One region of the Streptomyces sp. NPDC101393 genome, then DNA from elsewhere that is predicted to be linked to it. Evidence: riboswitches for the same ligand, from Rfam matches in the RefSeq annotation. Region 1 holds a riboswitch; each other region holds the start of a gene.
The links. Region 1 has a riboswitch for cobalamin ahead of metE (5-methyltetrahydropteroyltriglutamate--homocysteine S-methyltransferase). Riboswitches for the same ligand answer to the same signal wherever they lie in the genome.
Positions count from the first base shown of each region.

Region 2: another riboswitch for cobalamin. It lies ahead of thiI (tRNA uracil 4-sulfurtransferase ThiI); the one in region 1 lies ahead of metE (5-methyltetrahydropteroyltriglutamate--homocysteine S-methyltransferase).
Region 3: another riboswitch for cobalamin. It lies ahead of ACIRQ7_RS02370 (ribonucleoside-diphosphate reductase subunit alpha); the one in region 1 lies ahead of metE (5-methyltetrahydropteroyltriglutamate--homocysteine S-methyltransferase).
Region 4: another riboswitch for cobalamin. It lies ahead of ACIRQ7_RS09550 (CoA-acylating methylmalonate-semialdehyde dehydrogenase); the one in region 1 lies ahead of metE (5-methyltetrahydropteroyltriglutamate--homocysteine S-methyltransferase).

Region 1 covers NZ_JBIWNU010000006.1:504,461-511,697, forward strand. Annotated here, with positions in the region: gene ACIRQ7_RS21920 (phosphocholine-specific phospholipase C) at 1-125, shown strand, start outside; gene ACIRQ7_RS21925 (alpha/beta hydrolase) at 377-1,336, shown strand; gene metE (5-methyltetrahydropteroyltriglutamate--homocysteine S-methyltransferase) at 1,403-3,727, opposite strand; cobalamin riboswitch at 3,881-4,099, opposite strand; gene ACIRQ7_RS21935 (cupredoxin domain-containing protein) at 4,330-4,749, shown strand; gene ACIRQ7_RS21940 (hypothetical protein) at 4,790-5,245, shown strand; gene ACIRQ7_RS21945 (lamin tail domain-containing protein) at 5,454-5,924, shown strand; gene ACIRQ7_RS21950 (Ig-like domain-containing protein) at 6,032-7,210, opposite strand.
Region 2 covers NZ_JBIWNU010000002.1:852,833-860,069, reverse strand. Annotated here, with positions in the region: gene ACIRQ7_RS09525 (AAA family ATPase) at 1-8, shown strand, start outside; gene cobF (precorrin-6A synthase (deacetylating)) at 51-875, opposite strand; gene thiI (tRNA uracil 4-sulfurtransferase ThiI) at 872-2,203, opposite strand; cobalamin riboswitch at 2,353-2,571, opposite strand; gene ACIRQ7_RS09510 (DNA alkylation repair protein) at 2,691-3,368, opposite strand; gene ACIRQ7_RS09505 (hypothetical protein) at 3,568-3,852, opposite strand; gene ACIRQ7_RS09500 (diadenosine tetraphosphate hydrolase) at 4,152-4,625, opposite strand; gene ACIRQ7_RS09495 (hypothetical protein) at 5,551-6,318, shown strand; gene ACIRQ7_RS09490 (pyridoxal phosphate-dependent aminotransferase) at 6,343-7,237, shown strand, end outside.
Region 3 covers NZ_JBIWNU010000001.1:550,763-557,999, reverse strand. Annotated here, with positions in the region: gene ACIRQ7_RS02380 (transglycosylase domain-containing protein) at 1-1,710, opposite strand, end outside; gene ACIRQ7_RS02375 (ribonucleotide-diphosphate reductase subunit beta) at 1,824-2,891, opposite strand; gene ACIRQ7_RS02370 (ribonucleoside-diphosphate reductase subunit alpha) at 2,891-5,326, opposite strand; cobalamin riboswitch at 5,487-5,646, opposite strand; gene mctP (monocarboxylate uptake permease MctP) at 5,855-7,237, opposite strand, start outside.
Region 4 covers NZ_JBIWNU010000002.1:864,220-871,456, forward strand. Annotated here, with positions in the region: gene ACIRQ7_RS09545 (acyl-CoA dehydrogenase family protein) at 1-609, opposite strand, end outside; gene ACIRQ7_RS09550 (CoA-acylating methylmalonate-semialdehyde dehydrogenase) at 615-2,114, opposite strand; cobalamin riboswitch at 2,326-2,516, opposite strand; gene ACIRQ7_RS09555 (cobalamin-binding protein) at 2,732-3,658, shown strand; gene ACIRQ7_RS09560 (short-chain fatty acyl-CoA regulator family protein) at 3,710-5,116, opposite strand; gene ACIRQ7_RS09565 ((2Fe-2S)-binding protein) at 5,388-6,125, shown strand; gene ACIRQ7_RS09570 (hypothetical protein) at 6,406-6,861, opposite strand.

The DNA of each region.
Region 1 (7,237 bases):
CCGGCAAGCGGTGGTACGACCTGTCCGTCGTCTCCGACACCGACGACACCTTCCTGCGCCGGTTCGCCGGGCATGTGGAGAACGGTGAGCCGGGTGTGAGCGACCCGGCGATCATCACGGGCTGACGCCGCTCCGGCAACGGAGAACGGCGACGGGGCCCGGCAACGGGAACCCGCGACGGGGCCGTCCGCGACACACGCGCGGGCGGCCCCGTTCCGGAAACTGCTTCGGTGCGGCGCCCGGGAGTGCGCCGGCGCGGTCGGCCGACGAGCCGGCACGCCGACGGCACGCCGCGGCCGCCGCGGGCCGACGGCGCGCGCCCCCGGTCGGGCGGCGCCTCGGCGTGTGGGGGCGGGCGAGGCGTAAAGATTGCGTCGTGACTCTCACCAACGCCGACCCGCAGCCGCCGCCGCAGGCGCTCTCCGCGGGCGTACGCCACATCACCCTGGACGGTGCGGGCATCACCCTGTCCGCCCTGCTCAGCGAACCCGAGGAGGGCCCGCCACGGGCCGTCGTGGTCGCCGTGCACGGGGGCGGGATGAGTGCCGGCTACTTCGACGGGCAGGCACATCCGGACCTCTCGCTGCTGGTCCTCGGCGCCCGCCTGGGCTACACCGTCCTCGCCGTGGACCGCCCCGGATACGGCCGGTCCGCCGCGCAGCTGCCCGAGGGCCAGACCCTGGCCGAGCAGTCGGCGACCCTGCGGGCGGCGCTCACCGACTTCGCGGCCTCGTACCGCACCGGCGCCGGACTGTTCCTGCTGGCCCACTCCTACGGCGGCAAGCTGGTGATGGTCGCCGCCGCGGACGCGCCGCCGCCCTCCCTGCTGGGCCTGGACGTCTCCGGCTGCGGCCACCGCTACGCCGTCGAGCCGTCCGACGTCGCCGCACACCTGCGCCCGTCGGACACGGACGGCGGTGCGGCCGCCGCCTCCCCGCTCTCCCAGAGCTCCGAACGGATGCGCTACTGGGGCCCGTTGCACCTCTACCCGCCGGGCACCTTCCGCTCGGTGGGCCCCATGGTCTCCGCGGTCCCGGTACGCGAACCGGCCGAGGCGGCGCGCTGGCCGCAGCTGGTCGGCGCGCTGCTGCCGCGTATCCAGGTCCCCGTGCGGCTGACGTTCGCCGAGCACGAGGCCTGGTGGCGCCACGACGACGCCAGCCTCGCCGACCTTGCCACCCAACTCTCCGGGACCTCACGCGTGGTGATCGACCGTCAGCCACTGGCGGGCCACAACATCAGCCTCGGCTGGGCGGCCCGCTCCTACCACCTGCGGGCCCTGGCCTTCCTGGAGGACTGCCTGGCGGCCGGCCGGAAGCAAGGGCCCGCGGCATGAGGGACGCACCGTGCCTGCCGGACGGGGCCGGCACCTGAGTGAGGTGCCGGCCCCGCCCGGAGCGGATCAGGAAACGGAGCCCGGCAGGGTGGCGCGCACCTCGCGGGCCGCGGCCACCAGGTTCTCCAGTGAGGCGCGGACCTCGGGCCAGCCGCGGGTCTTCAGGCCGCAGTCGGGGTTGACCCACAGCCGCTCGGCCGGGATGGCCTCAAGTCCCTTGAGCAGCAGGGCGGTTGCCTCCTCGGTGCTGGGGATGCGGGGGGAGTGGATGTCGTAGACGCCGGGGCCGGCCTCGCGCGGGTAGCCGTGCGCGGCGAGTTCCCGGGCGACCTGCATGTGGGAGCGGGCGGCCTCCAGGCTGATGACGTCCGCGTCGAGGTCGTCGATGGCCTGGACGATGTCACCGAACTCCGCGTAGCACATATGGGTGTGGATCTGGGTGTCCGGGCGGATGCCGCTGGTGGTGAGGCGGAATGCCTCGGTGGCCCAGGCGAGGTAGCCGGCGTGGTCGGCGGCGCGCAGCGGAAGGGTCTCGCGCAGCGCGGGCTCGTCGACCTGGATGACCGATGTCCCGGCGGCTTCGAGGTCGCCCACCTCGTCCCGCAGGGCGAGGGCCACCTGGCGGGCGGTGTCACCGAGCGGCTGGTCGTCGCGGACGAAGGACCAGGCGAGCATGGTGACCGGGCCGGTGAGCATGCCCTTGACGGGGCGGTCGGTGAGCGACTGGGCGTAGCGCGTCCAGCGCACCGTCATCGGCTCGGGGCGGGAGATGTCGCCGGCCAGGATCGGCGGCCGGACGTAGCGGGTGCCGTACGACTGCACCCAGCCGTGCTGGGTGGCGAGGTAGCCGGTCAGCTGCTCGGCGAAGTACTGCACCATGTCGTTGCGTTCGGGCTCGCCGTGCACCAGGACGTCGATCCCGGCCTTCTCCTGGAAGGCCAGCACATCGCGGATCTCGGTCGCGATGCGCTCCTCGTAGGCGGCGCCGTCGATCCGCCCGGCGCGCAGGTCGGCGCGTGCGGTGCGCAGTTCGGCGGTCTGCGGGAACGACCCGATCGTGGTGGTCGGCAGCAGCGGCAGCCGCAGATGGGCGCGCTGCGCCGCGGCCCGCTCGGTGTACGGCTGGGAGCGGCGGCCGTCCGCGTCGGTGACGGCGGCGGCGCGGGCGCGTACGGCCGGGTCGCGGGTGAGGGCGGAGCCGGCGCGGGAGGCCAGGTCGGCCCGGTTGGCGGCGAGTTCGGCGGCGATGGCGTCGGTGCCCTGTGCCAGGCCGCGCGCCAGAGTGGCGATCTCGGACGTCTTCTGGCGGGCGAAGGCGAGCCAGCGGGCGATCTGCGGGTCGATGTCACGCTCGGCGGACGCGTCCAGCGGGACGTGCAGCAGGGAGCAGGAGGAGGCGACATCGACGCGGTCGGCGAGGCCGAGCAGGGTGCCCAGCGTGGACAGCGACTTCTCGAAGTCGTTGATCCAGACGTTGCGTCCGTTGACGACGCCGGCCACCAGCCGCTTGCCGGGCAGCCCGCCGACGGCCGCGAGGTCCCCGAGGTTGGCGGCGGCGGCGCCGGTGAAGTCCAGCGCGAGGCCGTCGACGGGCGCCTTGGCCAGCACCGGCAGCGCGTCGCCCAGCCGGTCGAAGTAGGAGGCGACCAGCAGCTTCGGGCGGTCGGTGAGTGCGCCCAGATCGCGGTAGGCGCGGGCGGCGGAGTTCAGGACGGCGGGCGAGCGGTCCTGTACGAGTGCCGGCTCGTCGAGCTGTGTCCAGACGGCGCCGGCCGCCCGCAGATCCGCGAGCACCTCGGCGTAGACGGGCAGCAGCCGGTCCAGCAGCGTCAGCGGGTCGAAGTCGGCGGCGACACCGGGAGCGGGCTTGGACAGCAGGAGGTAGGTGACCGGGCCGACGAGGACCGGGCGGGCGGTGAGTCCGAGCGTGAGGGCTTCGGTCAGTTCGGCGACCTGCTTGCCGGAGTCCGCGGCGAAGACCGTGTCCGGCCCCAACTCCGGGACCAGATAGTGGTAGTTGGTGTCGAACCACTTGGTCATCTCCAGCGGCGCCACGTCCTGGGTGCCGCGCGCCATCGCGAAGTAGCCGTCCAGGGCATCGGCGGCCACCGCGGCGCGGTGCCGGTCGGGGATCGCACCGACCATGACGCTGGTGTCCAGGACGTGGTCGTAGTACGAGAAGTCACCGGTCGGCACCTCGTCGATACCGGCCCCGGCGAGCTGCTGCCAATTGCCGCGGCGCAGTTCGGCCGCGGTGGCCCGGAGGGCGTCGGCGCCGACCCGGCCCTTCCAGTAGCCCTCGATGGCCTTCTTCAGTTCACGGTGCTGACCCTGACGCGGGTAGCCGTGCACGGTCGACCGTGCTGCCGCGGCTGCGGACTTGCTGGTCACGGAACTCTCCTTCGCGAGTGTCTCCCTACGATCCGGGGACGGCTCACGAGGCGGAGTACGGCGAAGCGGCGGACCACGGCGCGATCTCGCCGCACGTGCCCGCCTGCTGTGTACGCCGACCCACCCGCGAGGTCACCGGATCACCGTGCGCGAGGTTCGCGCACGGACACTGGCAGGTCTTCGGACTCGCGGGCACGTCCGCCGAAAGGCGGACATCTACTGGCCGTCGCTTCCCAGACCCCCGGGGGTCCAGTGCGTATGACGGCGGTCGTTCCCACTCACCGCTGCGGGGCAGTCCCGGATTCCCACCGGGTTCCCTCTTGCGACGCGCCTGCCTGGCGGGCAGGGCGAACCAGTTGCACCGGCCAGCCTAGGCGTTGCGGCACGAGCCGGACAGCGCCGCTCACATGCCGGATGGTGAGATGAGACACGCGCCCCGGGGGTGGCTCGCGGGCACGGTGTCCGGCTGCCCGTCCGCCCGCGTACGCCGAACGCCGCCGCCCGATGGCCGGGAGCCGGGAGCTGCGCTCTAGTGGGACGGGCGGTCCGAGCGACGGCCGCGCGCCGCCCGCGCAGGCGGCAGGACCGGAGGCGAGCCACCCATGACCCACCGCGTAAGGGCAGCCGCCGCGACGGCCGCGGCCGTGCTGTGCGCCACGGCGCTCGGCGGGTGCGGTGACGGTGGCGGCGGCTCGGAATCCTCCCCCGCGCCGTCATCGGCCGCCCCCTCGTCCACCCCGTCGTCCGCGCCCTCGCCCACCAAGGCGGGGCAGTCGCGGATCACCGTCAAGGACTTCACCTTCGTCCCCGCCGAACTGACCGTGCGCCCCGGCGCGAAGGTCACCGTGGTCAACGAGGACGACACCGCCCACACCGTGACGGCCAATGGCAGCAAACCCTTCGACACCGGCCCCATCGGCCCCGGGAAGACCGCCACCTTCACCGCCCCGGACAAGGCCGGCGACTACCCGTACGTCTGCAGCATCCATCCGTCGATGAAGGGCTCGCTCACCGTCCACTGAGCCTTCGCACACGACCCTTGCCCAGGAGGTGGGGAGCCACATGGCAGCAGACCGCGGTGTACCGGAGCCGTCCACCGGGCGGGCCGGGCGGGTCGCCCGGGGTGTCGCGCGGGTGCTGGCCGCCGCCGGCCTGGCGGTGAACGCCTACATCCACGCCCGTCTCGCCGACTCCTACGACGCCGTCGCCGCGGACATCAGCCAGGGCACGCTGTTCCGGGTCGAAGCCGGACTGGCCTCGCTGGCGGCGCTGCTCGTCCTGATCTGGCGGCGCCCTATGGCCGACCTCTTCGCCTGGCTGGTGGCCGCGGGCGGGCTGGCGCTCCTGCTCATCTACCGCTACGTCGACGTCGGGACGCTGGGCCCGGTGCCGAACATGTACGAGCCCGTGTGGACCACGGACAAGCGGCTGACCGTCGTCTCCCAGGCCGTCACCGTCCTCGCCACCGTCTTCCTGCTGCTGGCCCCGGCGCGGCGATCGGACAGACGGCGCAGGTGACGCGCGCCGGCGCCGGTACGGGGTGCCCGGGGCGCGGGGGAGCACGCGCCGGGTGCGAAGAGGATGCGTAAATGTCCATGTTTCGTAACACACAAGCGGATTCATCACGACGGCGGGTGGCGGCGCGGCACAGTGTGGATGCCCGGCGACGGTCCGGGCACTGGGCACGACCGGCACCCCTGCGAGGGTGCCGTATGCAGGAGGTCTCATGTTCCGCTCCGCATCCCGCATCGCCGCGTCCGTTCTCGGTTCGGTGGCGCTGGCGGCCACCGCCGTGCTCCCCGCCGCGGCCGACGGCCACCGCCAGGACCCGCGTCCGCAGCGTTCCGCCGTCGAGCTGGGCCCCATCCAGTACGACAGCCCCGGGCGTGACGACGGCTCCCGCCGCAGCCTCAACGCGGAGTGGGTCACGGTCCGGAACACCGGCCGGCACGCGGTGAACCTCAGCGGCTGGACCCTCGTCGAGGGCCGGCACCACCTCGTCCACCGCTTCCACCACCTGGTGCTCGACGGGCACCGTTCGGTGCGGGTGCACACCGGGATCGGCCGCGACGACCGCCGCGACGTCTACCAGGACCGCCGCCACTACGTCTGGGACAACCACTCCGACACCGCGATCCTGCGCAACGACCACCACCGCACCGTCGACACCGTGAGCTGGGGCCGCCGCCACCGCTGACCGCCCCTCCGGGCACTGATCCGCGACGTACTGCGCCCCGCCCCCGGGACTCGGAAGGAGTCAGGGGCGGGGCGCAGTACGTGGGCCGGGACCGGCGTCGCCGGGGGCTACTTCAGTGCGCTGCGCTGCTGCCACTGCGGCCAGGTCTCCTGCCAGACCTCCAGGCCGTTGCCCACGTCGGTGTGTTCCGTGTTGCTGGTGCCCTTCACCTCGACCGTGGAACCGATCGGCAGGAAGTCGTAGACCCGCTTGGCGTCAGCGGTGGACATGCCGAAACAGCCGTGGCTGTTGTTGACGACACCCAGCGACTTGTTCCAGGGGGCGGAGTGCAGGAACGTCCCCGAGGCGGTCAGATGCGTGACCCACTTCGAGTCGAGCATCCACTCGTCGCCGTGGCCGATGGTGGCGGAATCCATCGTCTCCGCCGCGTTCTTGCTGCGTACGGTGTGCACCCCGCCGCGCGTCGGGTCCTGCGGGGAGCCCGCCGAGCCGGTGATGCTGCCGACGCTCTTGCCGTTCTCGTACATGGTCAGGGTGTGCGAGGGCACGTCGATGACGGCCTTGTGGTCCTTGCCGATCGTGAACCCGAAGTTGTAGTCCCGGGCGAACCAGCCGCTGTCGTCACCGGAGTTGATCCCGGACAGCGCGCCCTTGACGGAGACCTTGGTGCCGGCCGGCCAGGAGTCCTTGGGACGCCAGTCGATCCGGTCCTGGCCGCCGTAATCCTTGACCCAGCCCCAGGAGCCCTGCACATGCGGCTGGGTGGTGACCTTCAGGGCCTTCTCGATCTCGGCACGCCGGTCGGTGGCTATGTGATGGTCGAAGAGGATCGAGACCGGCATCCCGGTGCCCACACTCTGGCCGTTGGAGGGGGTGTTGGTGAGCTTGTTGACCTTGTCGGCCGCTTCCGTGGTGAAGACGGACTTCTTGGCGGATTCCCTGCCCCCGTCCGACGTCGCCTTCGTCCGGACGGTGTAGGTGGTCTTCGGCCTGATCTTGCCGTCCGACGTCCATGAGGCCCCGTCACCGGCGAGCTTCCCGGTGACATCGCCCCCGTCGCCGTCCTTGACGACGACCGAGGTGAGCTTTCCGCCGTCGGCTTTCACGGATATCCGCGAGCCGAGCTCGGCGGCCTTGCTCCCCGCGGCCGGGGTGACGGTGACCTTGGCCGCCGGCTGCTCCGCCGTCGAGGTGCCGGCACCCGTGCCGCACGCCGTCAGCAGCGTGGCGCCCGCGATCAGGGCGGGTATCAACCGGGCGTGGTGGCGGCGTGGTCCGGCGTGCACGAGGGTCCCTCCAAAGCAGAGCATCTG
Region 2 (7,237 bases), on a different contig from region 1:
GTCGGTGACCCACCTGGTGTGCTCGTCCGGACCGATCGGGTGGGGGCGGCTCAACCAGCGGGACCCCGGAGACCCGCACCTGCCGGCCGCGGCCCGGGGCCGTCGGCGCGCAGCAGGCACGCATCCATGATCCAGCCATGACGCTCCCGGGCCGCGGCCCGCAACTCCAGGACCTGGTCGGCCACTTCGTCCAGCGGCCCGGAGACGAGCAGCTCTTCCGGTGTCCCGACGTAGGCCCCCCAATACATCCACCAGCCCTCCGTCCGGTGAGCGGTGAGTGCCGCGCCGACATCGAGCATCACGGCGACGTCCTCGCCCTCGGCGAGCCCGGCCCCGGCGACCTGCCGCCCGGGGGCGATGCGGACCGGACGGCCGAGCCGGGTCAGCGTCGTACGGTGGCGGGCGGCCAGTACCGAGACGCTGCTCACCCCGGGAATCACGTCGTAGGTGAAGGGCACCGCACCGCGGGCGGTGACCTCCTCCAGCGTGTCGATCGTGCTGTCGTAGAGCGCGGGGTCGCCCCACACCAGGAACGCGCCGGTCCGGCCCGGCTCCAGCTCGTCGAGGATGAGCCGCTCGTACAGGTCGGCGCGGCGGTGGCGCCAGTCGACGACCTGGGCCTGATAGCGGGCCGGGCTCGCGGGGGAGCGATCGCGCCTTGGGTCCGCCGCCTCGACCACCCGGTGCCCCGGGCCGGCGTGCTCGGCCACCAGATCTCTGCGCAGCCGGGTCAGCTCGGACGCCCGCGCGCCCTTGTCCAGCAGGAAGAACACCTCGCAGGTCCGCAGGGCGCGCACCGCGGCCAGCGTCACATGCTCCGGATCCCCCGAGCCGATCCCGATGACCCGGATCCGCCGCAAGCCTTCCTCGCTCATGAGGACACCGCCGCGGACGGCCCCGCCGCACAGACGGCCGGAAGGGGGTGGCCGGGCGCGGTACCGCCGTCCGGGCCGGCCGCGCCGGCCTCCCCCTCCTCGGTCTCTCCCGGGTACATGATCTGGACGTCACGCAGCAGACCGTCCACAAGGTCGTCCACGTCGAGTCGCTTCTCCACCGAACGCAGATCGGTCAGCCCGGCCCGGAGGGAGGCACGGGGCGGCGCGAGGAGCTTGCAGCAGTCCTCGTCCGGCAGCACGGAGATCTCCGCGGTGCCGATGGACCGGGCCTCGTCGATGATCTCCTGCTTCTCCCAGCCGACCAGCGGCCGCAGCATTGGCAGGGTGGCGGCCTCGTCCACCGCGGCCATGTTCGCCAGGGTCTGGCTGGCCACCTGCCCCAGGCTGTCACCGGTCACCAGCGCCTCCGCCCGGGTCCGGCCCGCCAGTGCGGAAGCCGTGCGGGCCATCAGCCGCCGCTGTGCGACGACCTGGAGCTTGCCGGCTCCTGCGATGGCCAGTTGCTTCTGGGCGTGGCCGAGGGCGATGACGTGCAGCCGCCCGCCGGGCTGATAGCGGTTGAGTTCACGGGCGAGGGCGTACGCCTTGTAGACGGAAGCGGCGTTCGTGTAGGGAGCGCCGGTGAAGTGGACGAAGTCGCAGCGCAGCCCGCGGCGCATCGCCCGGTAGGCCGCCACCGGTGAGTCGTACCCGCCGGAGAGCAGCACCAGGGCGCGGCCGCTGGAGCCGACGGGCAGCCCGCCCGCCCCCTGGTGACGGGTCCAGGAGACGTAGCTCTCCTTGTGGTCGATCTCGACGGAGACCCGGACATCCGGGCTGGAGAGGTTCACCGGCACACGTCCCAGAGCTTCCTGGACGCGCGCACCGAGAAACCGCTCGAACTGCGACGAGGTCATCTCGAAGCTCTTGTCCCGGCGCTTGACCCGCACGGCGAAGGTGATCCCGGGCCGCTCGGCACGGGCGCCGGCGAGCGCGTCCACGACTGCCGTCGTGATGTCCGCGACGGTGCTCGGGAGGCGCAGGGCGGGCTCCACCGCGTTGAACCCCATCACCCTGCGGGCGCGCTCCACGAGGACGTCCTGCGGTACCTCGCCCCCGAGCACGGTGATGTTGTGGCCGGACGTGATCCACGTGGAGCCGCCGATGCCCCTCAGGGCGCGGCGGAGATTGTCGTGCAGCCGCTCGGTGAACAGGTGCCGGTTGCGGCCCTTGAGAAAGATCTCACCGTGTTTGAGCAGGACACAGGGCCCGCTCGGGTGCCCAGTTCTGGGGGAGGGGATGGACGTGATGCTCGGTTCACCGGGCACGAAACTCTCCTTCGCGAGTTCGTCGTGCGGACCGGCGCCGGGCCGTGAACGGGATGCGGCCCGCCCTCGTCGTGCGCAGGGTTGAAGGAATCGCACCACTCGCTCAGCGGCCCCGTCACCGGGTCGCTGTGCATACGTGCGTGGTGATCGCACCGCGCACGAGCAGTGGCAGGTCTTCGGACTCGTGGGCACGTCCCTGGGGACGGGACACCTACTGGCCGTCGCTTCCCGGGTCACACGCGTACCCAGTGCTCGATGACGGCGGTCGTTCCCACTCACCGCTGCGAGGCAGTCCCGGCATCCCACCGGGTTCCCTCTTACGACACCCCGCCTGGCGGACGGGACGAACCAGCTGCGGGTCCAGGGTAGACAAGGCTGCGCACGGTGCGTGCACCAGCAGGGGGAGGGGAGGCAGGGGGAGACGGAAGCACCGTCCGCTGGGGGAGTGGCGGCACGGGCGTGAGCGCGGGTGTGAGCGCGAGCCTGCCTACCCCGCGTGCTGTCGGCGCACCATCTCGGTGATCCAGATGGGCGCGAACGGAGACGTGCAGCCCGGGGGCGTCGGGTAGTCCTTGAGCACCTCCAGGCGCTCACCGATATCGAGGGCACGGGTGCGGAGCTCGGCGTGCTCGATGCCGATCTGAGCCAGGCAGTGATTCATCGCCCACTGCAGGCGAGCCGGGGCGTCCTTCATCTCCGCCTCGATGACGTCGAGCAGTCCTGCGAGGTCGAGGTCCTCGGGCTTCTTCGCCACGCGTTCGGTGGTCAGGGCCCAGCCGGCACTCGCCACCACCGGATCCGGATCGGCGGACCAGGCCAGGCGCAGCTCCTGGGAGTGCGGGTTCTTCTTCACCACGTAGTTCACGAGCCAGTCGTGCACCTTGGGCGTCCGTGCCTCGCGCAGCATGACGTCCAACTCGTCACGCCCGAACGCCTTGGGGCGGCAGATCAGGAGCGCCAGCAGCCTCGCCGCGGTGTCATCCGTCTCCCAGAGCCGGCACGCGAGGTCCTGCTGCGTCTTCAACCGCTTCGCGAGCGCGCGCAGCTTGGTGAGGTTCACACCGTGATCGTCACCGTGCTTCTCGTTCACCGCGCGTACCTTCGGGTCTTCCAGCGCGGCCAGCTCGGCCCTCACCTCGGCCACCGTCGGTGTCGTCCCGGCCATCTCGGCCTCCCCTCTCTCACGTGCGGGAACGACCCTATGACGGAAGTCGGCCTCTTGTCGTACCTACCCGGGCCGGGCGAGGGCGTGGGCGGTGGGCCGTGGCCGGTCAGGCCGGCGCGGGCCCGCTTTGCGTTCCTGGGGCCCGGCCGCCACCTTCTCTTCCGTACGTCCACTTGCCCGGTGTGCCGCTTCCGGTGCCTTACGCCGGCCCGCATGCGCGGTAGGCATCAGCGGCGAGCGGAAGCGGCTCGCCCGCGGTCTCGGCTTCGCAGGCGATCGGCTTCTTGGTGAGATCCAGCAGATCCAGTGTGGGCATGTTCCTCTCCAGCGTAGGGACGTCCTGCGGGTCGAGAAGGGCCTTGGTGATCTTGTGCAGGGGGTTGCCGGCCGGCTTGAGTCCGTCACCGGTGTCAGCTGACGCGGGGGAGGCGAGAGCGGTGGCTGCGGCGGCGACCAGGACCGCGGCGAGGATCGTGCGCTTCACGTGTTTTCCCTTCTCGGTCGGCGCGAGGTGCGCCGACGCACCCTGGGACAACGGGAGCGGCTTGCCGGGGTTACGGCATCCTGTGGTGCCCGATAAAGACCGGTACCGCCGCTTTTCTCTCGGCGCGCCATCGCCGAGGCCCCCACCGTCCCGCTGCGGGCGACTGCGGGCGGCCGGGCTGCGGGGCAACCGGGCCCGGCCGCAGATACGGCGGAGTCATGGTGCCGACCGTTCTCGGCATCCGGATCCTCGACCTTGCCTTGCCTTGCCTCGACCTTGCCTTGCGGTGCGGTGCGGTGTCAGCAGCGCATCCTGTCCAGTTCGCTGCCGATCGCCTCCCGTAGCGCTTCATGCCGCGGACCGAGCCTGAACTGCTCGTCGCTCCAGCGTTCGCGGGGATAGAGCCACACCGGAGCGCCCACCAGATCTGCTGGCTCCCACGCGAACCGCGGCCAGACATGCGCATGCAGGAACGGGTCCGTGTTCCCCAGGATCTCCAGATTCACCCGGCGGAAGGCCGGGTCCAGTCGTCGGCAGGACCGCTCCACGGCCTCGCCGAGCTGGTCCATGTCGGACAGGAACGACAGCCGCTTGGCCCTCGGCAGGTCCGAGAGGCGCTGCACACCCGGTTCGTCCACGAGCAGAACCGAGTAGCCAGGCAGGAACTGCACATCCCCGATCACCGCGAAGCCCGACGTCAAACGCCGCAGCACGGTCGGGTTCTCACCCCTCAGCGCGGTCCCGATCCGGTCCGCCCGCCAGTCACCAGTCATCACCGGAACCTACCTTGAGGTGGCAAGGAACTCTCTGCGCCTCCCATCCTCCGCTCGCCGGTGAAAGCCGAAGCAGGTGGGTGAGGAGCGGGCGGGCGTGGCCCTGCCGACCAGAGGAGCGGCACGGCACCGCGGGGTCAACTCGTCGTGCTCGTCGCCCTGTTGGTGACACAGAAGCCAGGCGCGGTCGCACGATCTCCACCGCGTTGCTGAGATCGGCACCTGGACTGCCTACTTCAAGCCGACTGTGATGTCGCGCCACACAGGGATCGGTGACTTAGGCGGTTCGCCGTCGTGCCGGGGCCCCGCACCGGGACTCCGGGGGGTCCGGCCCGGCACTTCCTGGGGCGGGGCTGCCCCAACCGCCACTTCCCTCCCACCGGTGGCCGACCGTTTCCCGGTACTCACCGTCCCGGTCGAGTAAAGAAACCGTGACGATGAGTAGTGCGTGGCCTTGCGACAAGTGGCCGGTAAGGACTGTCCCCGAAACGGCCTTTAGGCAATCATGGAGAACGACCGAGCGCCGGGGTGGTCATCGTGGCTCACCTGGAGGGTGGATAAGGGTTCCGTAATTCGTCTGCCTTCATCGAGGGGAGTGGCCCGTCGGTTCTCTGGTTCTGACCGATTCAGGGACTCAGGGTTTTTCCGACGAGGCATGGTGCACAGGAGCGGCGAACGCCCTTCCTTCCGTCCGCGGGAAGCAGCTTCCCTCGGTCCCTACGGTTCTCATGGTCCTCATGGCAGGAGTGGGCGAAGTCGCGGGTGACCTCGCGCAGTTCGCCGGCCGCCGGGCCGCCACGATGGCCCCTTTAGTGATCATGCGCGTTCGAAGACGTCGGTACGGTATTTATCCAGTGGACCGGTGCGTCAATGTGGCCCCCACACTGACCGCGATCCAGACCTGCGTGAACTGGAGTGAAGCAAGATGACGACAAGCACGGCAACCACACTTCACGATCAAGTCGCCTCGCTCATGGATGAGCTGGACCGCCACCCGGTCTACGACAACGAGTACTTCAAGTTCCTGGAGAACTCGCCATGGAACAGCAGGACCTACGACTTCCACCGGGCGAACTTCTTCCAGCGCACCGAGGGCACCGTCAAAGGCATAGCCCACGTGTGCGCGCAGGCGGCGGCCAACGACGATCGGGACACGCTGGTCCTGTTCTCGTACATCCTCAATGAGGAGGCGGGCAACGGCGAGGCCGCGCATTGCCATGAGGTGTTAATGGAAAATGCCCACAATCTGCATGGTGCGGTCGAGTTCGGTCTGCCGCCGTTGCTCGTGAAGGGCGCGCGGAACAGTGACCTGGTCATCCCGGAGACGTTCGCCTACCGCGAGCGCACCCGGGAGCTGCTGGGCGCCAACTACCACCGCATGCTGGGCGTCGCGATGGCCCTGGAGTCCCACGCCGACAGGATGCTGCAGGTCTGCCGTACGGCGTTCCGCAACAGCAACAAGAAGCAGCCGCCATCCGAGTTCGTCGACAACGTCGAGATCTACTTCAACGTCCACGTCGGCGATGAGGGCGTCGAGGAACGCCATGCCGCCGATGCGAAGAAGTGCGTCCAGAACAACTGCCGCACCGACGCCGACGTCGCCGAGATCGCCTACGGCGCGAACGAGACGCTGAAGATACAACAGGAAATGTGGAACGCGATGCACAAGGCCGTCAGCGAGTTGAATTCCTAGCGGGGAGAGGTGACTCGGCCGATCGTGCAGAAAAATCGTGGCATTTCTGACGCCGTCCTGAGCATTCCGGAATCGGCGACTCACGGAACCGCGGCGAAGATCGTCGCGCTCAACCAGGCACTCCCCGAGGGCGATCAGATCATCGACCTCAGCATCGGCGCGCTGGATACGCCTACCGATCCCCGGATCGACCGAGGCGTGATCGAGTTCGTGGAGAAGCAGTCCGAGACGATTCATGCGTTCGCTCCGGTCAAGGGATTCCCGTTCCTCTTGGAGTCCGTGGCCGCGCGTGTGGCTCGCCTGCACGGCATCGCGTACGACCCGGGCAGTGAAATCATGGTCACGCCGGGCGGTGTGAAAGGTTCGATTTCGGCGACCTTCCATGCCCTGCTGAATCCCGGCGACGAAGTCGTGATCCCCGTGCCCAACTGGCCGCACTACTCGGACATGTTGCGGCTGCACGAAGCCATCCCGAAAACCGTCCTGGTCACGGCGCAGGAGGGCCTGACGGCGCCGGCTCTTGAGGCAGCGCTTTCGGAGCGAACCAAGATGGTCGTGCTGGGCGACTGCATCAACCCGACAGGAAAGGTCTACTCGACCGAGGAACTGTCGGCGCTGGCCGATGTCGTCGCCCGGCACAATGCGCGGCGCGAATCCCGCGGCGAGAGCCCGGTCCATGTCCTCTTCGACTCTCCCTATGAGGCCCACATCGTGGGGGAGCGTGCCAAGACGTTTGCCGCCATCGACGTTCCGCTCCCCGGCCGCGGCAGCTGCTCGATGCGGCAGTGGACCGTGGCAGTCACCGGACCGGGCAAGACGTACGGCATGCACGGCGATCGGATCGGCTACCTCTGCGGTCCGCAGGACATCGTGGACGCGGCGGCACGCGCACAGGTCAACCTCACCTCGTTCGCGTCCA
Region 3 (7,237 bases), on a different contig from region 1:
GCCCGCCGCGACCGGCCTGTTGACGAGCCCGCGTCCCGCGTCCTTACGGGCGTCCGCCTCGGGCATGCCCAGGATGCGCCAGCCCACCCCCTCCAGGGCCGCGGTCACCTGCTGGGCGACCTCGGTCGACACGACCCGCTCGGGTGCCGGCCGCGCGAAGCCGTCCACCGGTTTGCCGTCGAGGGTCATCCGGGACACCGCGTACGGGTCGGCGTGCAGCCCGCCGCCGGTGAAGGTCGTGTATGCGCTCGCCATCCGGATCGCGCTGGGCACCGAGGTACCGAGCGGGAAGGTCGGCTCCAGCTGGGCCAGGCTCTCCTTGTGCAGGCCCGCCTTGACCGCGAGGTCGCGGATCCGCTGCAGTCCGAGGTGCCGCCCGGCCTGGACGAAGGGCGGGCTCTGGCCCTTCACCAGTGCCCCGGTCAGGTCCTCCCAAGCGTTTGGCGGCCGGACCGCCTGCGGCTGTTGCCCCCATGCGTCGACCGGCTGCCGGACCGGCTGATCGGCCTGCTGCTGGAGGGCGGCGGCGAGGACGAAGGGCTTGAACGCCGAGCCGGCCGGGACGGCCGCGGTGTCCGCGTTGTTGCTGAAGTGCTGGGTCGCGTCCGTGCCGCCGTAGAGCGCGACGACCGCGCCGTCCTCGGGGCGTACGGAGGCGGCGCCGAATTGGGCGAATCTGTCGGCCGCGCGCTTCTTCGGATCGATGGTTTTCTTGCGCACTCCGGTGACGGCCTTTTCCAGCTGCCGGGTGCGTGCCTTGTCGAACGTGGTGTGAATGCGGTAGCCGCCGCGGGCCAGATCCTTGTCGGTCAGACCGGTGTTGCTCTTGATGAACTTATTGGCGACATCGACGAGATAACCGGTCTGTCCTGCCTGGCTGGTGGGCTTGGCCGGCGGAAGTGGTTCGGGGTACTTCCGGTACTTCGCGCGTTCCTGCCGGCTCATCCAGCCGGTGTCCACCTGCCGGTCCAGAATCCATTTCCACCGTGCCACGGAGCGGCGGTGGTTGGCCGCCCCGAGTCCGGGATCGTACTGTTCCGACCCCTTCAGCAGGGCGGCCAGCACCGCTCCCTGGCCGGCGTCGAGATCCTTCGCGTCGATGCCGTAGTAGGCGTGGGCGGCGGCCTGGATTCCGTAGGAACCCCGCCCGAACCAGCTGGTGTTGAGATAGTCGCGCAGGATCTCCTGCTTGGGCCGCTGATTGTTGATCTTCAGCGCGATGATGAATTCCTTGACCTTACGGGTGACCGTCCGGTCCTGTGAGAGATAGGTGTTCTTCACGAACTGCTGGGTGATGGTGGAACCGCCCTGGGCCTCCTCGCCGGAGGCCATGTTCATCACGGCGCGGGCGATGCCTTTGAGGGAGACGCCGGAATCGGTGTAGAAGGTGGCGTTCTCGGCGGCGATCACGGAGTGCTCGACGGAATCCGGCACCTTGCCGAGAGCGACGCTCTGCCGGTTGACGGCGCCCACGCTCACCATCTGGCTGCCGTCCGCCCAGTAATAGACGGTGGCCTGCTTGCGGGCGAGGGAGTTCTCGCCCGGGATGTCGATGGTGGCGTAGACGACGGCGAACAGCCCCGCGAGGGCGGCGACCGCGCACCCGGAGGTTCCCAGCAGCAGTCTCCAGGAGGGCAGCCAGCGGCGCGGACCCTCCCGTCCCTGACGCGGATAGTCGATGAACCGACGACGCCCCTTCGTGTCCTTCATACCCGGGGAGATGTGGTGGGCCGGGCTCCGGTTGCCGTCGCACAGATCCGCTAACGGAACGGTCACAATCGGCGGGCCGGGAGGAAGGACGGAAGGGGCGTCGCGTGGCGCGTCTAGAACTCGTCGTCGAAGGAGACCGAACCCTCGACGGCGACCTGGTAGGCGGAGGCCCGGCGCTCGAAGAAGTTGGTCAGCTCCTGGACGTTCTGCAGCTCCATGAACGAGAAGGGGTTCTCCGACCCGTACACCGGCGCGAAGCCCAGCCGCTGCAGGCGCTGGTCGGCCACGCACTGGAGGTACTCGCGCATCGACTCGGTGTTCATGCCCGGCAGGCCCTCGCCGCACAGGTCACGCCCGAACTGCAGCTCCGCCTCGACGGCCTCCTTCAGCATGTCGATGACCTGCTGCTCCAGCGCGTCGTCGAAGAGGTCGGGCTCCTCGGCACGGACCGTGTCGACCACCTCGAACGCGAAGTTCATGTGCATGGTCTCGTCGCGGAACACCCAGTTGGTGCCGGTCGCCAGGCCGTGCAGCAGCCCGCGCGAGCGGAACCAGTAGACGTACGCGAACGCCCCGTAGAAGAACAGGCCCTCGATGCAGGCCGCGAAGCAGATGAGGTTCAGCAGGAAGCGGCGGCGGTCGGCCTTGCTCTCCAACTGGTCGATCTTCTCGACCGAATCCATCCACGTGAAGCAGAACTGCGCCTTCTCCCGGATGGACGGGATGTTCTCCACGGCCGCGAAGGCGGCGGCGCGGTCGTCCGGGTCGGGAAGGTAGGTGTCCAGCAGCGTCAGATAGAACTGGACGTGCACGGCCTCCTCGAAGAGCTGCCGCGACAAGTACAGCCGCGCCTCGGGGGAGTTGATGTGCTTGTAGAGGGTGAGCACCAGGTTGTTGGCGACGATCGAGTCACCGGTGGCGAAGAACGCCACCAGCCGGCCGATCATGTGCTGCTCGCCCGGCGAGAGCTTGCCGAGGTCGGTGACGTCGGAGTGGAGGTCCACCTCCTCGACGGTCCAGGTGTTCTTGATCGCGTCGCGGTAGCGGTCGTAGAAGTCCGGGTACCGCATCGGGCGCAGCGTCAGCTCGAAGCCCGGGTCGAGGAGGTTCTTGGTGCCCGTCGCGGGGCCGTTGCCGGCGGCGGTGGCTTCCGGGGCGGTGGTCTCGGGAGTGGTGGTCATTACTGGCAGGCCTCGCAGGACTCGGGGTTTTCCAGGGAGCAGGCGACGGCCTCGGGGTCGGTGGCCTGCTCGGGTACGGGGACGGGGGTGGCGGCGGCGCCGCCGCGCGCCGACTGCGCGATCCGCGTCGCGGGGCGCGAGCGCAGGTAGTACGTCGTCTTGATGCCGCGCTTCCAGGCGTAGGCGTACATCGAGCTGAGCTTGCCGATGGTCGGCGACGCCATGAAGAGGTTCAGCGACTGGCTCTGGTCGAGGTAGGGCGTACGCGCCGCGGCCATGTCGATCAGCGCGCGCTGCGGGACCTCCCACGCCGTGCGGTACAGCGCCCGGATCTCCTCGGGGATCCACGCCACGTCCTGGACCGAGCCGTTGGCCTCGCGCAACGCGTCCCGGGTCCGCGCGTCCCACAGGCCCAGCGCCTTGAGCTCCTCGATGAGGTAGGCGTTGACCTGAAGGAACTCACCGGACAGCGTCTCGCGCTTGAAGAGGTTGGAGACCTGCGGCTCGATGCACTCGTAGACGCCCGCGATGGAGGCGATGGTCGCGGTCGGCGCGATGGCCAGGAGGAGGGAGTTGCGCATCCCGGTCGCGGCGATACGGGTCCGCAGCGCCTCCCAGCGGTCGGCCCAGCGGGGCTCGGCGTTGGGGTAGTGGTCGGGGTGCAGCACTCCGCGGGCCGTACGCGTCGCGGACCAGGCCTCGTGCGGGCCGTGCCGCTCCGCGAGGTCGGCGGAGGCCTCGTACGCGGCGAGCATGATCCGCTCGGAGATACGGGTCGACAGCTCCCGCGCCTCGTCCGAGTCGAAGGGCAGCCGCAGCCGGAAGAAGACGTCCTGCAGGCCCATCAGGCCCAGGCCCACCGGCCGCCAGCGGGAGTTGGAGGCACCGGCCTGCTCGGTCGGGTAGAAGTTGATGTCCACGACGCGGTCGAGGAAGGTGACGGCGGTGCGGACCGTGGCGTCCAGCCGCTCCCAGTCCATCTCGCCGTGCTCGCCGAGGTGGGCGGCGAGGTTCACGGACCCCAGGTTGCAGACCGCGGTCTCCCCGTCGTCCGTCACCTCCAGGATCTCGGTGCACAGGTTGGACGAGTGCACGACCTTGCCGGGCTCGGCGGTCTGGTTGGCGGTGCGGTTGGCGTGGTCCTTGAACGTCATCCAGCCATTGCCGGTTTGCGCCAGGGTGCGCATCATCCGCGAGTACAGCAGCCGCGCCGGGATCTGCTTGAGCGCCCGGCCGTCGGCCTCCGCCTTGCGGTAGGCGGCGTCGAATGCGTCGCCCCACAGGTCGACCAGCTCCGGTGCGTCCGACGGCGAGAAGAGCGACCAGTCGGCGTCCGCCTCCACCCGGCGCATGAACTCGTCCGGGATCCAGTGCGCGATGTTCAGGTTGTGCGTACGGCGGGCCTCCTCGCCGGTGTTGTCGCGCAGCTCCAGGAACTCCTCGATGTCCGCGTGCCAGGTCTCCAGGTAGACACAGGCCGCGCCCTTGCGCCGACCGCCCTGATTGACCGCGGCGACCGACGCGTCCAGCGTGCGCAGGAACGGCACGATGCCGTTGGAGTGGCCGTTGGTGCCCCGGATCAGCGAACCGCGCGCCCGGATACGGGAGTACGAGAGGCCGATGCCGCCGGCGTGCTTGGAGAGCCGGGCGACCTGGTGGTAGCGGTCGTAGATCGAGTCCAGCTCGTCCAGCGGGGAGTCCAGCAGATAGCAGGAGGACATCTGCGGGTGGCGGGTGCCGGAGTTGAAGAGGGTGGGGGAGGAGGGGAGGTAGGACAGCGAGCTGGTCAGGCGGTACAGCTCGCCGACGTCCGCCAGCGCGGCCGCGGAGTCGTTCTCGGCCAGGCCGCAGGCCACCCGCAGCAGGAAGTGCTGCGGGGTTTCGATGACCTGACGGGTGGTGGGGTGCCGGAGCAGGTACCGGGAGTGCAGGGTGCGCAGGCCGAAGTAGCCGAAGCGGTCGTCGGCGCCGTCCGCCAGCGCCCGCTCCACCAGCGAGTCCAGGTGGGCCGCATGGCTCTGCACGAACGCGGCCGTCACATCGGCGATCAGGCCCTCGCGGTGGCCGGTGGCGACCGAGGCGGCGAAGGACGTCGCGCCCTGGCCGGCCGCCTCCTCGGCGATGGCGAGGGTGAGCAGGCGCGCCGCGAGCTTGGAGTACTGCGGCTCATCGCCGATCAGACCGGCCGCCGCGTCGATCGCCAGCTGCCGCAACTCGGCCTCGTCGGAGCCCGCGTGACGGCCGCGCAGGGCGGCTGCGGCCACCTTGCCGGGGTCGGTCGCGGTCAGGTCCTCGGTCAGCTCGGTCAGGGTGCGCAGCAGGGCGGCACCCGGTCCGTCCTCGCCTCCGCCGCGGGCGGTGGGGACGCTCCGCGTGGTCACCGCGGACTGCTCGACCTCGGCGTCTGACGCGGGCTCCGTTGGCGCGATGGTCACGTGGTGCTCTCCCTCACTCGGCGGGGGCCAGGAGGGGCAGGCGCGACGGGCGCACGCGGGCACACGGCACCCCACAAACGCTCGGGGTGCGCGGGCACACCGCGCGGCGTCCACCGGCCCAACCCGCGGGGCCCGGACGTATCGACGTCCGCATCGATGGCGATACGGGCGTACCGTCGGCAGGTCCTCGGACTACACGGGTGCGCGGATGGCGGTAATGCCAGATAAGCGCACTCATACACCGTTGCGGGACAGTTCCGGATTCGCACCGGATTCCCCTGCGGCGACAGCGAAGACGAGCATACATGTGGGGGTGCCACATCGTGCGCACCCCCATATCTAGTGAGTCGCGAGTGATCGGGCCGTGTCTGTCCGTGGCCTCCCCGCTCGCCCGTACCGACTTCCCCGCTCTGCCCGGGGCCCGCAGGAAGCGGCTGCGGGCCTCGCCCCGCCCCCCGGGCACGGCAACGGGCCGCCGCCTCCCCGGAGGGACGCGGCGGCCCGTGCTCGCCGGAAGGGCCCGCAGGCTCAGTGGCTGCCGGCCGGTTCCGCCGCCTCCGGCGTCGCGGGCGGCAGGTCGGCGGTGACGCCCTTGTCGCCGGCGTCGGCGGTGTAGTCGCCGGGGCTGGTCTCGTCGACACCCTCCGGGGCGTTCACGGCCTTCAGCACGAAGGTCAGCACCACCGTCACGACGACGTTCAGCACGAAGGCCGTCAGGCCGATGTAGCCGATCTCACCGATGCCGGGAATCTCCTTGTTGGAGCCGCCGAAGTGCGCCTGGGTGGGACTTGCCACGCCGTACGCCGCGAGCGTGCCGTAGAGCATGCCGACGGCCCAGCCGGCCAGCAGCGCCCAGCGGTGGAACCACCGGGTGAAGAGGCCGCCGACCAGCGAGGGCATGGTCTGCAGGATCCAGATGCCGCCCAGCAGCTGGAAGTTGATGGCCACCGTCTTGTCCATGGTGAGCACGAAGACCAGCGCGCCGACCTTCACCAGCAGCGAGACGAGCTTGGCGACCTTGTGTTCCTGGGCCGGGGTGGCGTCCGGCTTGAGGAAGTCCTTGTAGACGTTGCGGGTGAAGAGGTTGGCCGCGGCGATCGACATGATCGCGGCCGGCACCAGCGCGCCGATCCCGATCGCGGCGAACGCGACGCCCGAGAACCAGCTCGGGAACATGTCCTCGAACAGCTGCGGCACCGCCAGCTGCGGATTGCCGTGGATGTCCGTCTTCGCGGCGATCGCCATGAAGCCGAGCAGCGCCAGCAGCCCCAGCATCAGGGAGTACAGCGGCAGGATCGTGGTGTTGCGGCGGATCACGTTGCGGCTGCGCGAGGACAGCGTCGCGGTGATCGAGTGCGGGTACATGAAGAGCGCCAGCGCCGAGCCGAGCGCCAGTGTGGCGTACGCCCACTGGGCGTTGGGGCCGCTCGCCAGCTCGCCGCGCGGTTTGCCGGTGGGGCCCGGCTGGGCGAAGGCGTCCCCGGCCGCGTCGAAGATCGCGCCGAAACCGCCGAGCTTGATCGGGATGTAGATGATCGCCACCGCGATGACGAGGTAGATCAAGCCGTCCTTGACGAACGCGATCAGCGCGGGCGCCCGCAGGCCCGACGAGTAGGTGTACGCGGCCAGCACCGCGAACGCGATCAGCAGCGGCAGGTCCTTGACGAACCAGTTGGTGTCCTGGCCGCCGCCGATGCCCATCACGTCGAGGACGGCCTGGATGCCGACCAGCTGGAGCGCGATGTAGGGCATGGTCGCCAGGATGCCGGTGAGCGCGACGGCCAGCGACAGGCCCTTGGAGCCGAAGCGGCCGCGCACGAAGTCCGAGGTGGTGACATAGCCGTGCTTGTGCGACACCGACCACAGGCGGGGCAGGAAGGTGAAGATGAGCGGGTAGACGAGGATCGTGTA
Region 4 (7,237 bases), on a different contig from region 1:
GTTCCAGCCCATTTTCTGTTCGTTGGGGCCGAAGGACAGCCCCGGGTCGTCCCGTTCGACGACGAAGGCGGAGATCCCGTCATGGCCCCCCTCGCCGGTGCGGGCCATCACGACGTAGACCTGTGACGCGCCCGCTCCGGAGATGAACTGCTTGACGCCGGTCAGGACGTAGTGGCCGCCGTCGCGTTCGGCACGGGTGCGCAGTGCCGCGGCGTCCGATCCGGCACCCGGTTCGGTCAGGCAGTAGCTGCCCAGCGCTTCCATGGAGCACAGATCCGGGAGCCAGCGGGCGCGTTGGGACCCGTCGCCGTACCGGTCGATCATCCAGGCGACCATGTTGTGGATGGAGAGATAGCCGGCGATGGACGGGCAGCCGGTCGCGAGGACCTCGAAGATGAGGGCCCCGTCGCTGCGGGTGAGGCCGGAGCCGCCGGATTCCTCCCGTACATAGACACCGCCCAGGCCGAGGCCGGCGGCCTTGCGCAGCACATCGACCGGGAAGTGCTTGTCGCGGTCCCAGGCGACGGCGTGCGGTGTGAGGTGTTCCTCGGTGAAGTCGAGGGTGACTTCGGCCAGGGCGAGCTGGTCCTTGGTGAGAGTGCTGTTCATCGGGCTCAGCCCATCGTCGGGAGGGTGAAGCTCGCGCCCTCCTTGGCCCCGGAGGGCCAGCGCGAGGTGACGGTCTTCGTACGGGTGTAGAAGCGGATGGCGTCCGGCCCGTGCTGGTTCAGGTCGCCGAAGCCGGACCGCTTCCAGCCGCCGAAGGTGTGGTAGGCGACGGGTACCGGAATGGGGACGTTGACGCCGACCATGCCGGTGTTGACGCGGCGGCTGAAGTCGCGGGCGGTGTCACCGTCCCGCGTGAAGATCGCCACCCCGTTGCCGTACGGGTGCTCGCTGGGCAGTCGCAGTGCCTCCTCGTAGTCGGCGGCGCGCACCACGCAGAGGACCGGGCCGAAGATCTCCTCCCGGTAGATCCGCATCGCCGGGGCGACCCGGTCGAAGAGCGAGGCCCCTGCGAAGAAGCCGTTCTCATGGCCGGGGAGGCTGAAGTCCCGTCCGTCGACGATGAGTTCGGCTCCTTCGGTGACGCCGATGTCGACGTAGCGGCGTACCCGGTCGAGGGCGTCCCGGCTCACCAGCGGGCCGAAGTCGGCGTCGGGGTCGTGGGAGGCACCGATCCGCAGGGTGGCGAGACGCTCCTTGAGGCGGGCGACCAGGCGGTCGGCGGTGTCCTCACCCACCGGAACGGCGACGGAGATCGCCATGCAGCGCTCGCCGGCCGATCCGTACCCGGCACCGATCAGGGCGTCCACGGCCTGGTCGAGATCGGCGTCCGGCATCACGATCATGTGGTTCTTGGCGCCCCCGAAGCACTGGGCGCGCTTGCCGTGCCGGGCGGCGGTGGCATAGATGTCGGCGGCGATCGGGGTCGAGCCGACGAAGCCGACGGCCTGTACGCGCGGGTCCGCGAGAAGGATGTCGACCGCTTCCTTGCCGCCGTTGACGACGTTCAGCACACCGGGCGGCAGGCCGGCCTCCAGGAAGAGTTCCGCGAGTCGCAGGGGTACGGACGGGGCGCGTTCCGACGGCTTGAGGAGGAAGGCGTTGCCGCAGGCGACGGCCGGGGCGGCCTTCCACAACGGGATCATCGCGGGGAAGTTGAACGGGGTGATACCGGCCGTGACGCCGAGCGGACGGCGCAGCGAGTGGACGTCTATGCCGCCCCCCGCATTGTCGGTGAACTCCCCCTTGAGCAGATGCGGGATCCCGGCGGCGAACTCGACGACCTCCAAGCCGCGCTGAAGGTCACCGTGCGCGTCGGCGACGGTCTTGCCGTGCTCGGCGGAGAGCATGCGGGCCAGTGACTCCCGCTCTCCGTCGACGAGTTGGAGGAACTTCAGCAGCACCCGGGCGCGGCGCTGCGGATTCCACTCGCCCCACTCCTGCTGCGCCGACTCGGCATCGGCGATCGCCCGCTCGGTGTCGGCCCGCCCGGCCAGCGGGACCCGGGCCTGGACCAGGCCGGTGTTGGGGTCGTACACGTCGGCGAAGAGCCCGGAGGTTCCCGGTGTGTGCTTGCCGCCGATGAAATGTGTCAGTTCACGGACCATGAGAGCCTGCTCTCGTCAGGTGCGATCCGGGGATGGCACGGCAGGCCGAGGACCGCACCCTGTGGGGTGCGGGCACGGGCAGGCCGTGGGACGCGAAGGCCGAAGAGCCGTCGCGGAACTAGAGGTCGGCGTATGCCGCCGCCTGCTCCGCCGGATCACCTGGGTCGTGGGTACGGACCGGTGCCATGCGTGTCTGCTCCATCCTCGTGGACAACACGGAACACCCCGCGGCCGGTATCCTGACTCCCGGATCACCGCGCGCTCTCCGGCCTTCCCGACGGATTTCTCCGTCAGTGGCCTGTCCTGCTCGAAGAGCACACTTCCCGGTCACAGTGGCGGGACCGCGCCGGATTCACACCGGCTTCCCTGCACCGCGGGCTTGCCGACGAACATATAGTTGGACGTCCTAGTAAGTCCACCCCGCCCCGCCGCCCGAGGGGACCTGGGGTCTGTCGTTCGGATCACGCCGGATCAGGGAGCGGGGTCCGGTGCGTGCAGCTGCACGGCGGAGGATCGAGGCAACGCGGAGCGTTGCTGATTGACGACAACGCAGCAGATGCGCGTGCCGGACCCCGCGAGCCCGGCGTGATCCACACGACAGACCCTAGGGTCGAACCATGCGCATCGTCTCCCTGCTCCCGGCCGCCACCGACATCGTGGCCGAACTCGGTCTGACCGCCGACCTGGTGGGCCGCACCCACGAATGCGACTGGCCGCCCGAGGCCGTCTCGGGGGTGCCCGCCGTCACGGCTGCCGAATTCTCCGCGGACACCCTGAGCAGCCGGGAGATCTCCGACGCGGTGGGCGGCGCCTCCCACACCGGCTCCTCGCTCTACACCCTCGACACCGAGGCCCTCGCCGCCCTCGCCCCGGACGTCGTACTCACCCAGGACCTCTGTGACGTGTGCGCGGTGTCGTACAGCAGCGTCTCGAAGGCCGTGCGGGTCCTGGACGCCGGTACCAAGATGCTCAGCCTGGAGCCGCGGACCCTGGACGAGGTACTGGACTGCCTGGTCACCGTGGGCGCGCAGCTGGGCGTGCGCGAACGTGCGGAACTGCGGCGCGCGGAGCTGCGTACACGCCTGGCGAAGGTGGAACAGCTGACCGCCGGGCGGCCACGGCCCCGCGTGGTCGCCATCGAGTGGCTCGACCCTCTCTGGCCCGCGGGCCACTGGGTCCCGGAGCAGATCAGCTGCGCCGGAGGCGCGCCGCTGCTGGCGGCGCCGGGCGAGCACACCGCGCCGATGGAGTGGAGTGCCGTACGCGCCGCGCGCCCCGACGTCATCCTCGTACTGCCCTGCGGCTTCAGCCCCGAACGCACCCTGCGGGAACGCCATGTGCTCACCGAACTGCCGGGCTGGGACGAACTGCCCGCCGTACGCAACGATGCCGTCTGGATCCTCGACGGGCCCGCGTACTTCAACCGGCCGGGGCCTCGGGTGGTCCGGGGCGCGGAGGTCCTGGCGCACGTCCTGCACTCCGTCGACGCGGGAGATCCCGTGACGGCGGGTGAGGCGATGCGCCTGTCCGCCGCCGACGGCTGACCGGACTCGGGCCCCATCCGGCCAACGGGAGGCCCAGACCGAACGGGTGGCTCAGGCCGATGCATCCGCCACGGGGTAGGGCACGAAGGTGCTGCTGTTCTCGTTGATGGCCAGCGGCTGTCCCAGGGGCGGCACGGCACGCTGGGGGCAGTCGAGGCGTTCACAGATGCGGCAGCCCATGCCGATGGGGGTGGCGGCGGCGGTGTTGTCGAGGTCGAGGCCGTCGGAGTACACCAGCCGGGAGGCGTGCCGGATCTCGCAACCGAGGCCGATGGCAAAGGTCTTGCCCGGCTCGCCCCAGCCGCCGCGGTGGCGGGTGACGGCACGGGCGGTCCACAGATAGCGCTGGCCGTCCGGCATGGCGGCGATCTGGACATGGATACGGCCGGGCGCGGCGAACGCCTCGTAGACGTTCCACAGCGGGCAGGTGCCACCGGCGCGCGAGAAGTGAAAGCCGGTGGCGGATTGCCGCTTGGACATGTTGCCGGCCCGGTCGACGCGGACGAAGGAGAACGGCACTCCGCGCAGCCGGGGGCGCTGCAGCGTGCTGAGGCGGTGGCACACCGTCTCGTAGCCCAGGCCGAACTGGTCGGTGAGTCGCTCGATGTCGTAGCGGACCTCCTCCGCGGCGGCGTGGAAGGCGCGGTAGGGAAGGATCAGGGCGGCGGCGAAGTAGTTCGCCACGCCGATCCGGGCGAGCGACCAGGTGTCGGAGCCCTCCGCGTAGTCCTCAGCCGCCAGCGCGGAGAGCTCGTCGCCGCATTCGAGGAGTGCGAGCTGGGTGGCCATCCGGAATGCCTGCTGGCCCGGTCGCAGGCGGCTGGACAGGTGCAGTACGCGGGCCACGGGGTCGTAGCGGTGCGGTTGTCCGGAGTCCGACGCGATGCGTACCCCGTGGTGGTCGGTGAGCCGTGCGGTCAGGACCCGCAGCACCTCACCGGGGCCGATGCCGATGTCGCGGGCGAGACCCTCCGCGGCCAGGTCGGCGTCGTGGAGGTAGTTCTGCCGGCGGTAGAAGAACTCCCGGATCTCCTCGTGCGGGGACCGTGGCAGAGCCGGCACCTCGCCGTCCCGGCCTTCGGCCGCCACGGCCAGCTGCTGGGTCAGGGCGTGGTTGCGCCGGCCGAGCTCCAGCAGGACCGAGGCGGCGGCCGGCATCTGGGTGGCCAGTTGCGCCAGGTCGGACGGGGAGACCTGGGCCGTGGCGACCTCGTTCGCGAGGGTCTCGCGCAGGTCGGCGACGAGTCGGCTGGTGTCCCGCTCCGAGAAGAAGCTCGCGTCGACACCGAACGCCTCGGTCAGCCGCAGCAGCACCGGGACGGTGAGCGGCCGTGAGTCGTGCTCCATCTGATTGAGATAGCTCGGCGAGATCTCCAGCCTGCGCGCAAGCTCCGCCTGGCTGAGCCTGCGCTCCTCCCGCAACCGCCTCAGCCGCGCACCCGCATAGATCTTGCTCACCGGAACTCCCCTTCGACGAGGCTCAAGCCTATGCGGAAGACCCTCCAGAAAACATTGGCAGAATTAACAAAGAGCCGGATACTCCGACGCGAGATACCAAGGTGTCCAGGCGTCCTGTCGTTGGCACCTTTTACAGGTTTTCGCAGCGCGAGCCCTGCACGCGAACGGGAGCGGCCCGCTTCAGCGCCCGCGAGACCGAGGTCACGGCGGAAAACCTCGAACCTCGGCCGTACGATCCGGGATGGCAGCCCAGCCCAGCCGAGGAGGACCGGTGCCGCAGGAGCCGATGGCCGCGACCCTCGGTCGCAGCGCCGCCGTGGGGCCGTTCTTCTCGGTACGGACCGGCGCCGGTTCACCACGCGACCAGGGCTTTCTGCCCTTGGCGGAGCTGTACGGAGAGGGAGCCTCACCGGCTCTGCGCAGCCGCGTGGACACCGTGGCCGTGCGGCTCGGCACGGCGGAGCGGCGGGTCGCCGCGTCCCTCGTTCAGCAGGGGCTCGCCGGGCGCCTGTGGTCGATCGCCCTCGCGCCGGCGGTGCTGGCCGGACGCGTCCCCGATCTAGGCGGCGACGCCCTGTGGTGGCATCCGGACCGCAGCACCCCCGACGAACTCTGGCTTCCCGCCCCGTCGCCCCTGCGCCCGGCCGCGGAGGAAGACCTCACGAGCCGGCTACGGGCAGCGGTCCTGCACGGTCACCTGGTGCCGCTGCAGGAGGCCATCAGCGCCGTGACCTCGATCTCCGCCCGGCTGTTGTGGGGCAACGCCGCCTCCGCGCTCGTCGGCACTCTCCGTGTGCTGCACGGCTGGTGCCGCAAGACGGGTCATCCGGACGCGGCGGAACGGGCCGTGGCACTGACGGCTTCCCTGCTCGACGACGATCCGCTGCGCGACTGCGGAACCCTGGATCCCACCGTCCCGGAATTCTCACGGCGCAGCTGCTGCCTGTACTACCGCGTACCGGGCGGAGGGCTGTGCGGAGACTGCGTGCTGAGACGACCGGGGCGATAGCGCGCCCACCCGGCCGACGGGCCTGCCGCCGGTCAGGCGGGTGGTCACCAAAGGGCCGGCACGGTCCTGTGTGCGGCGTACATGACGAGCCCACCGCCGCACGTCAGGGACCCCCGCAGGTCAGGGACCCGCACGTCAGGGACCCGCACGTCAGGGACCCCGTACGTCAGAGGTCCCTTGGACCAGAGGCCGTTGACACCTCGTCGGCCTCCGGCCACCCCCAGCGGCGTCCTCGCTCATGGGCAGACGCCTCCCCAAGCACGGGACACGGCCGGGCCCGCTACGTCCCCACCGAAGCGCCATAGACCGCGAGGGCCGCAATCCCGACCACGCAGGCGACGATGGCCCAGTAGCCGAATCCCCTGCCGCCCGCTCTCCGACCGCTTCGCGCACCGGAGTTGCCCGTGCGATGAGAGGACGCCGGCCTGGCAGCGCCCTGAGTGGGGCCGGAGGCCGCTTCGGCGAGCAGCCGGCGGCAGGTCGCCGCGAGCTGGACGGTCTCGGTGGAGAGCGGCACCACGGCTTCCGATCGCGCAGGCGCGGTGGTGCCACCGTCGAGGATGCGCCCCACGCGGACGAGGATCTCGTCCCTGCCTCCTGCCGGCGCGAGGCTGATCCAGCGCTGTACATGCTCGCCCCGGATGACCACTCCCCCGGACCGCTCGCGGTAGACGGTGTGCTCCCGCCACAGTGTCTGCGCCAAAGCCTGTGCGGTTTCCCGCAGTTGGACACTCATGATCTCCCCCTGGATCACCTTGGCAATTCGAACAAAGAGCGCACTGTAGCGGCAGCTCACACCTCCGGACCACTCCATCGACCCCGACCGCGGTCCTGACCCCGACCCGACCGATGTCCCCGTGATCACGGTGCGCGCTGCCGCGGGGCCCCGGCACCGGGAGGACGCGGCGGCGGGTACGGCCAAGTTGGCCGACGGAGACACACTCGGCGCGGGGAGACCGCCGGTCCGCACCGCTCCCGACGTGCTACCCGGGCGTAAAGTCTTCGCCAACTGGCCGCGTAGCACGTCACGTTCGCAGGGTGTTCGGATATCGGATTCAGCACCCGCATCAGCGGTCGCGCCTGCGAATCGAACCCAAACGTGCGACATGACC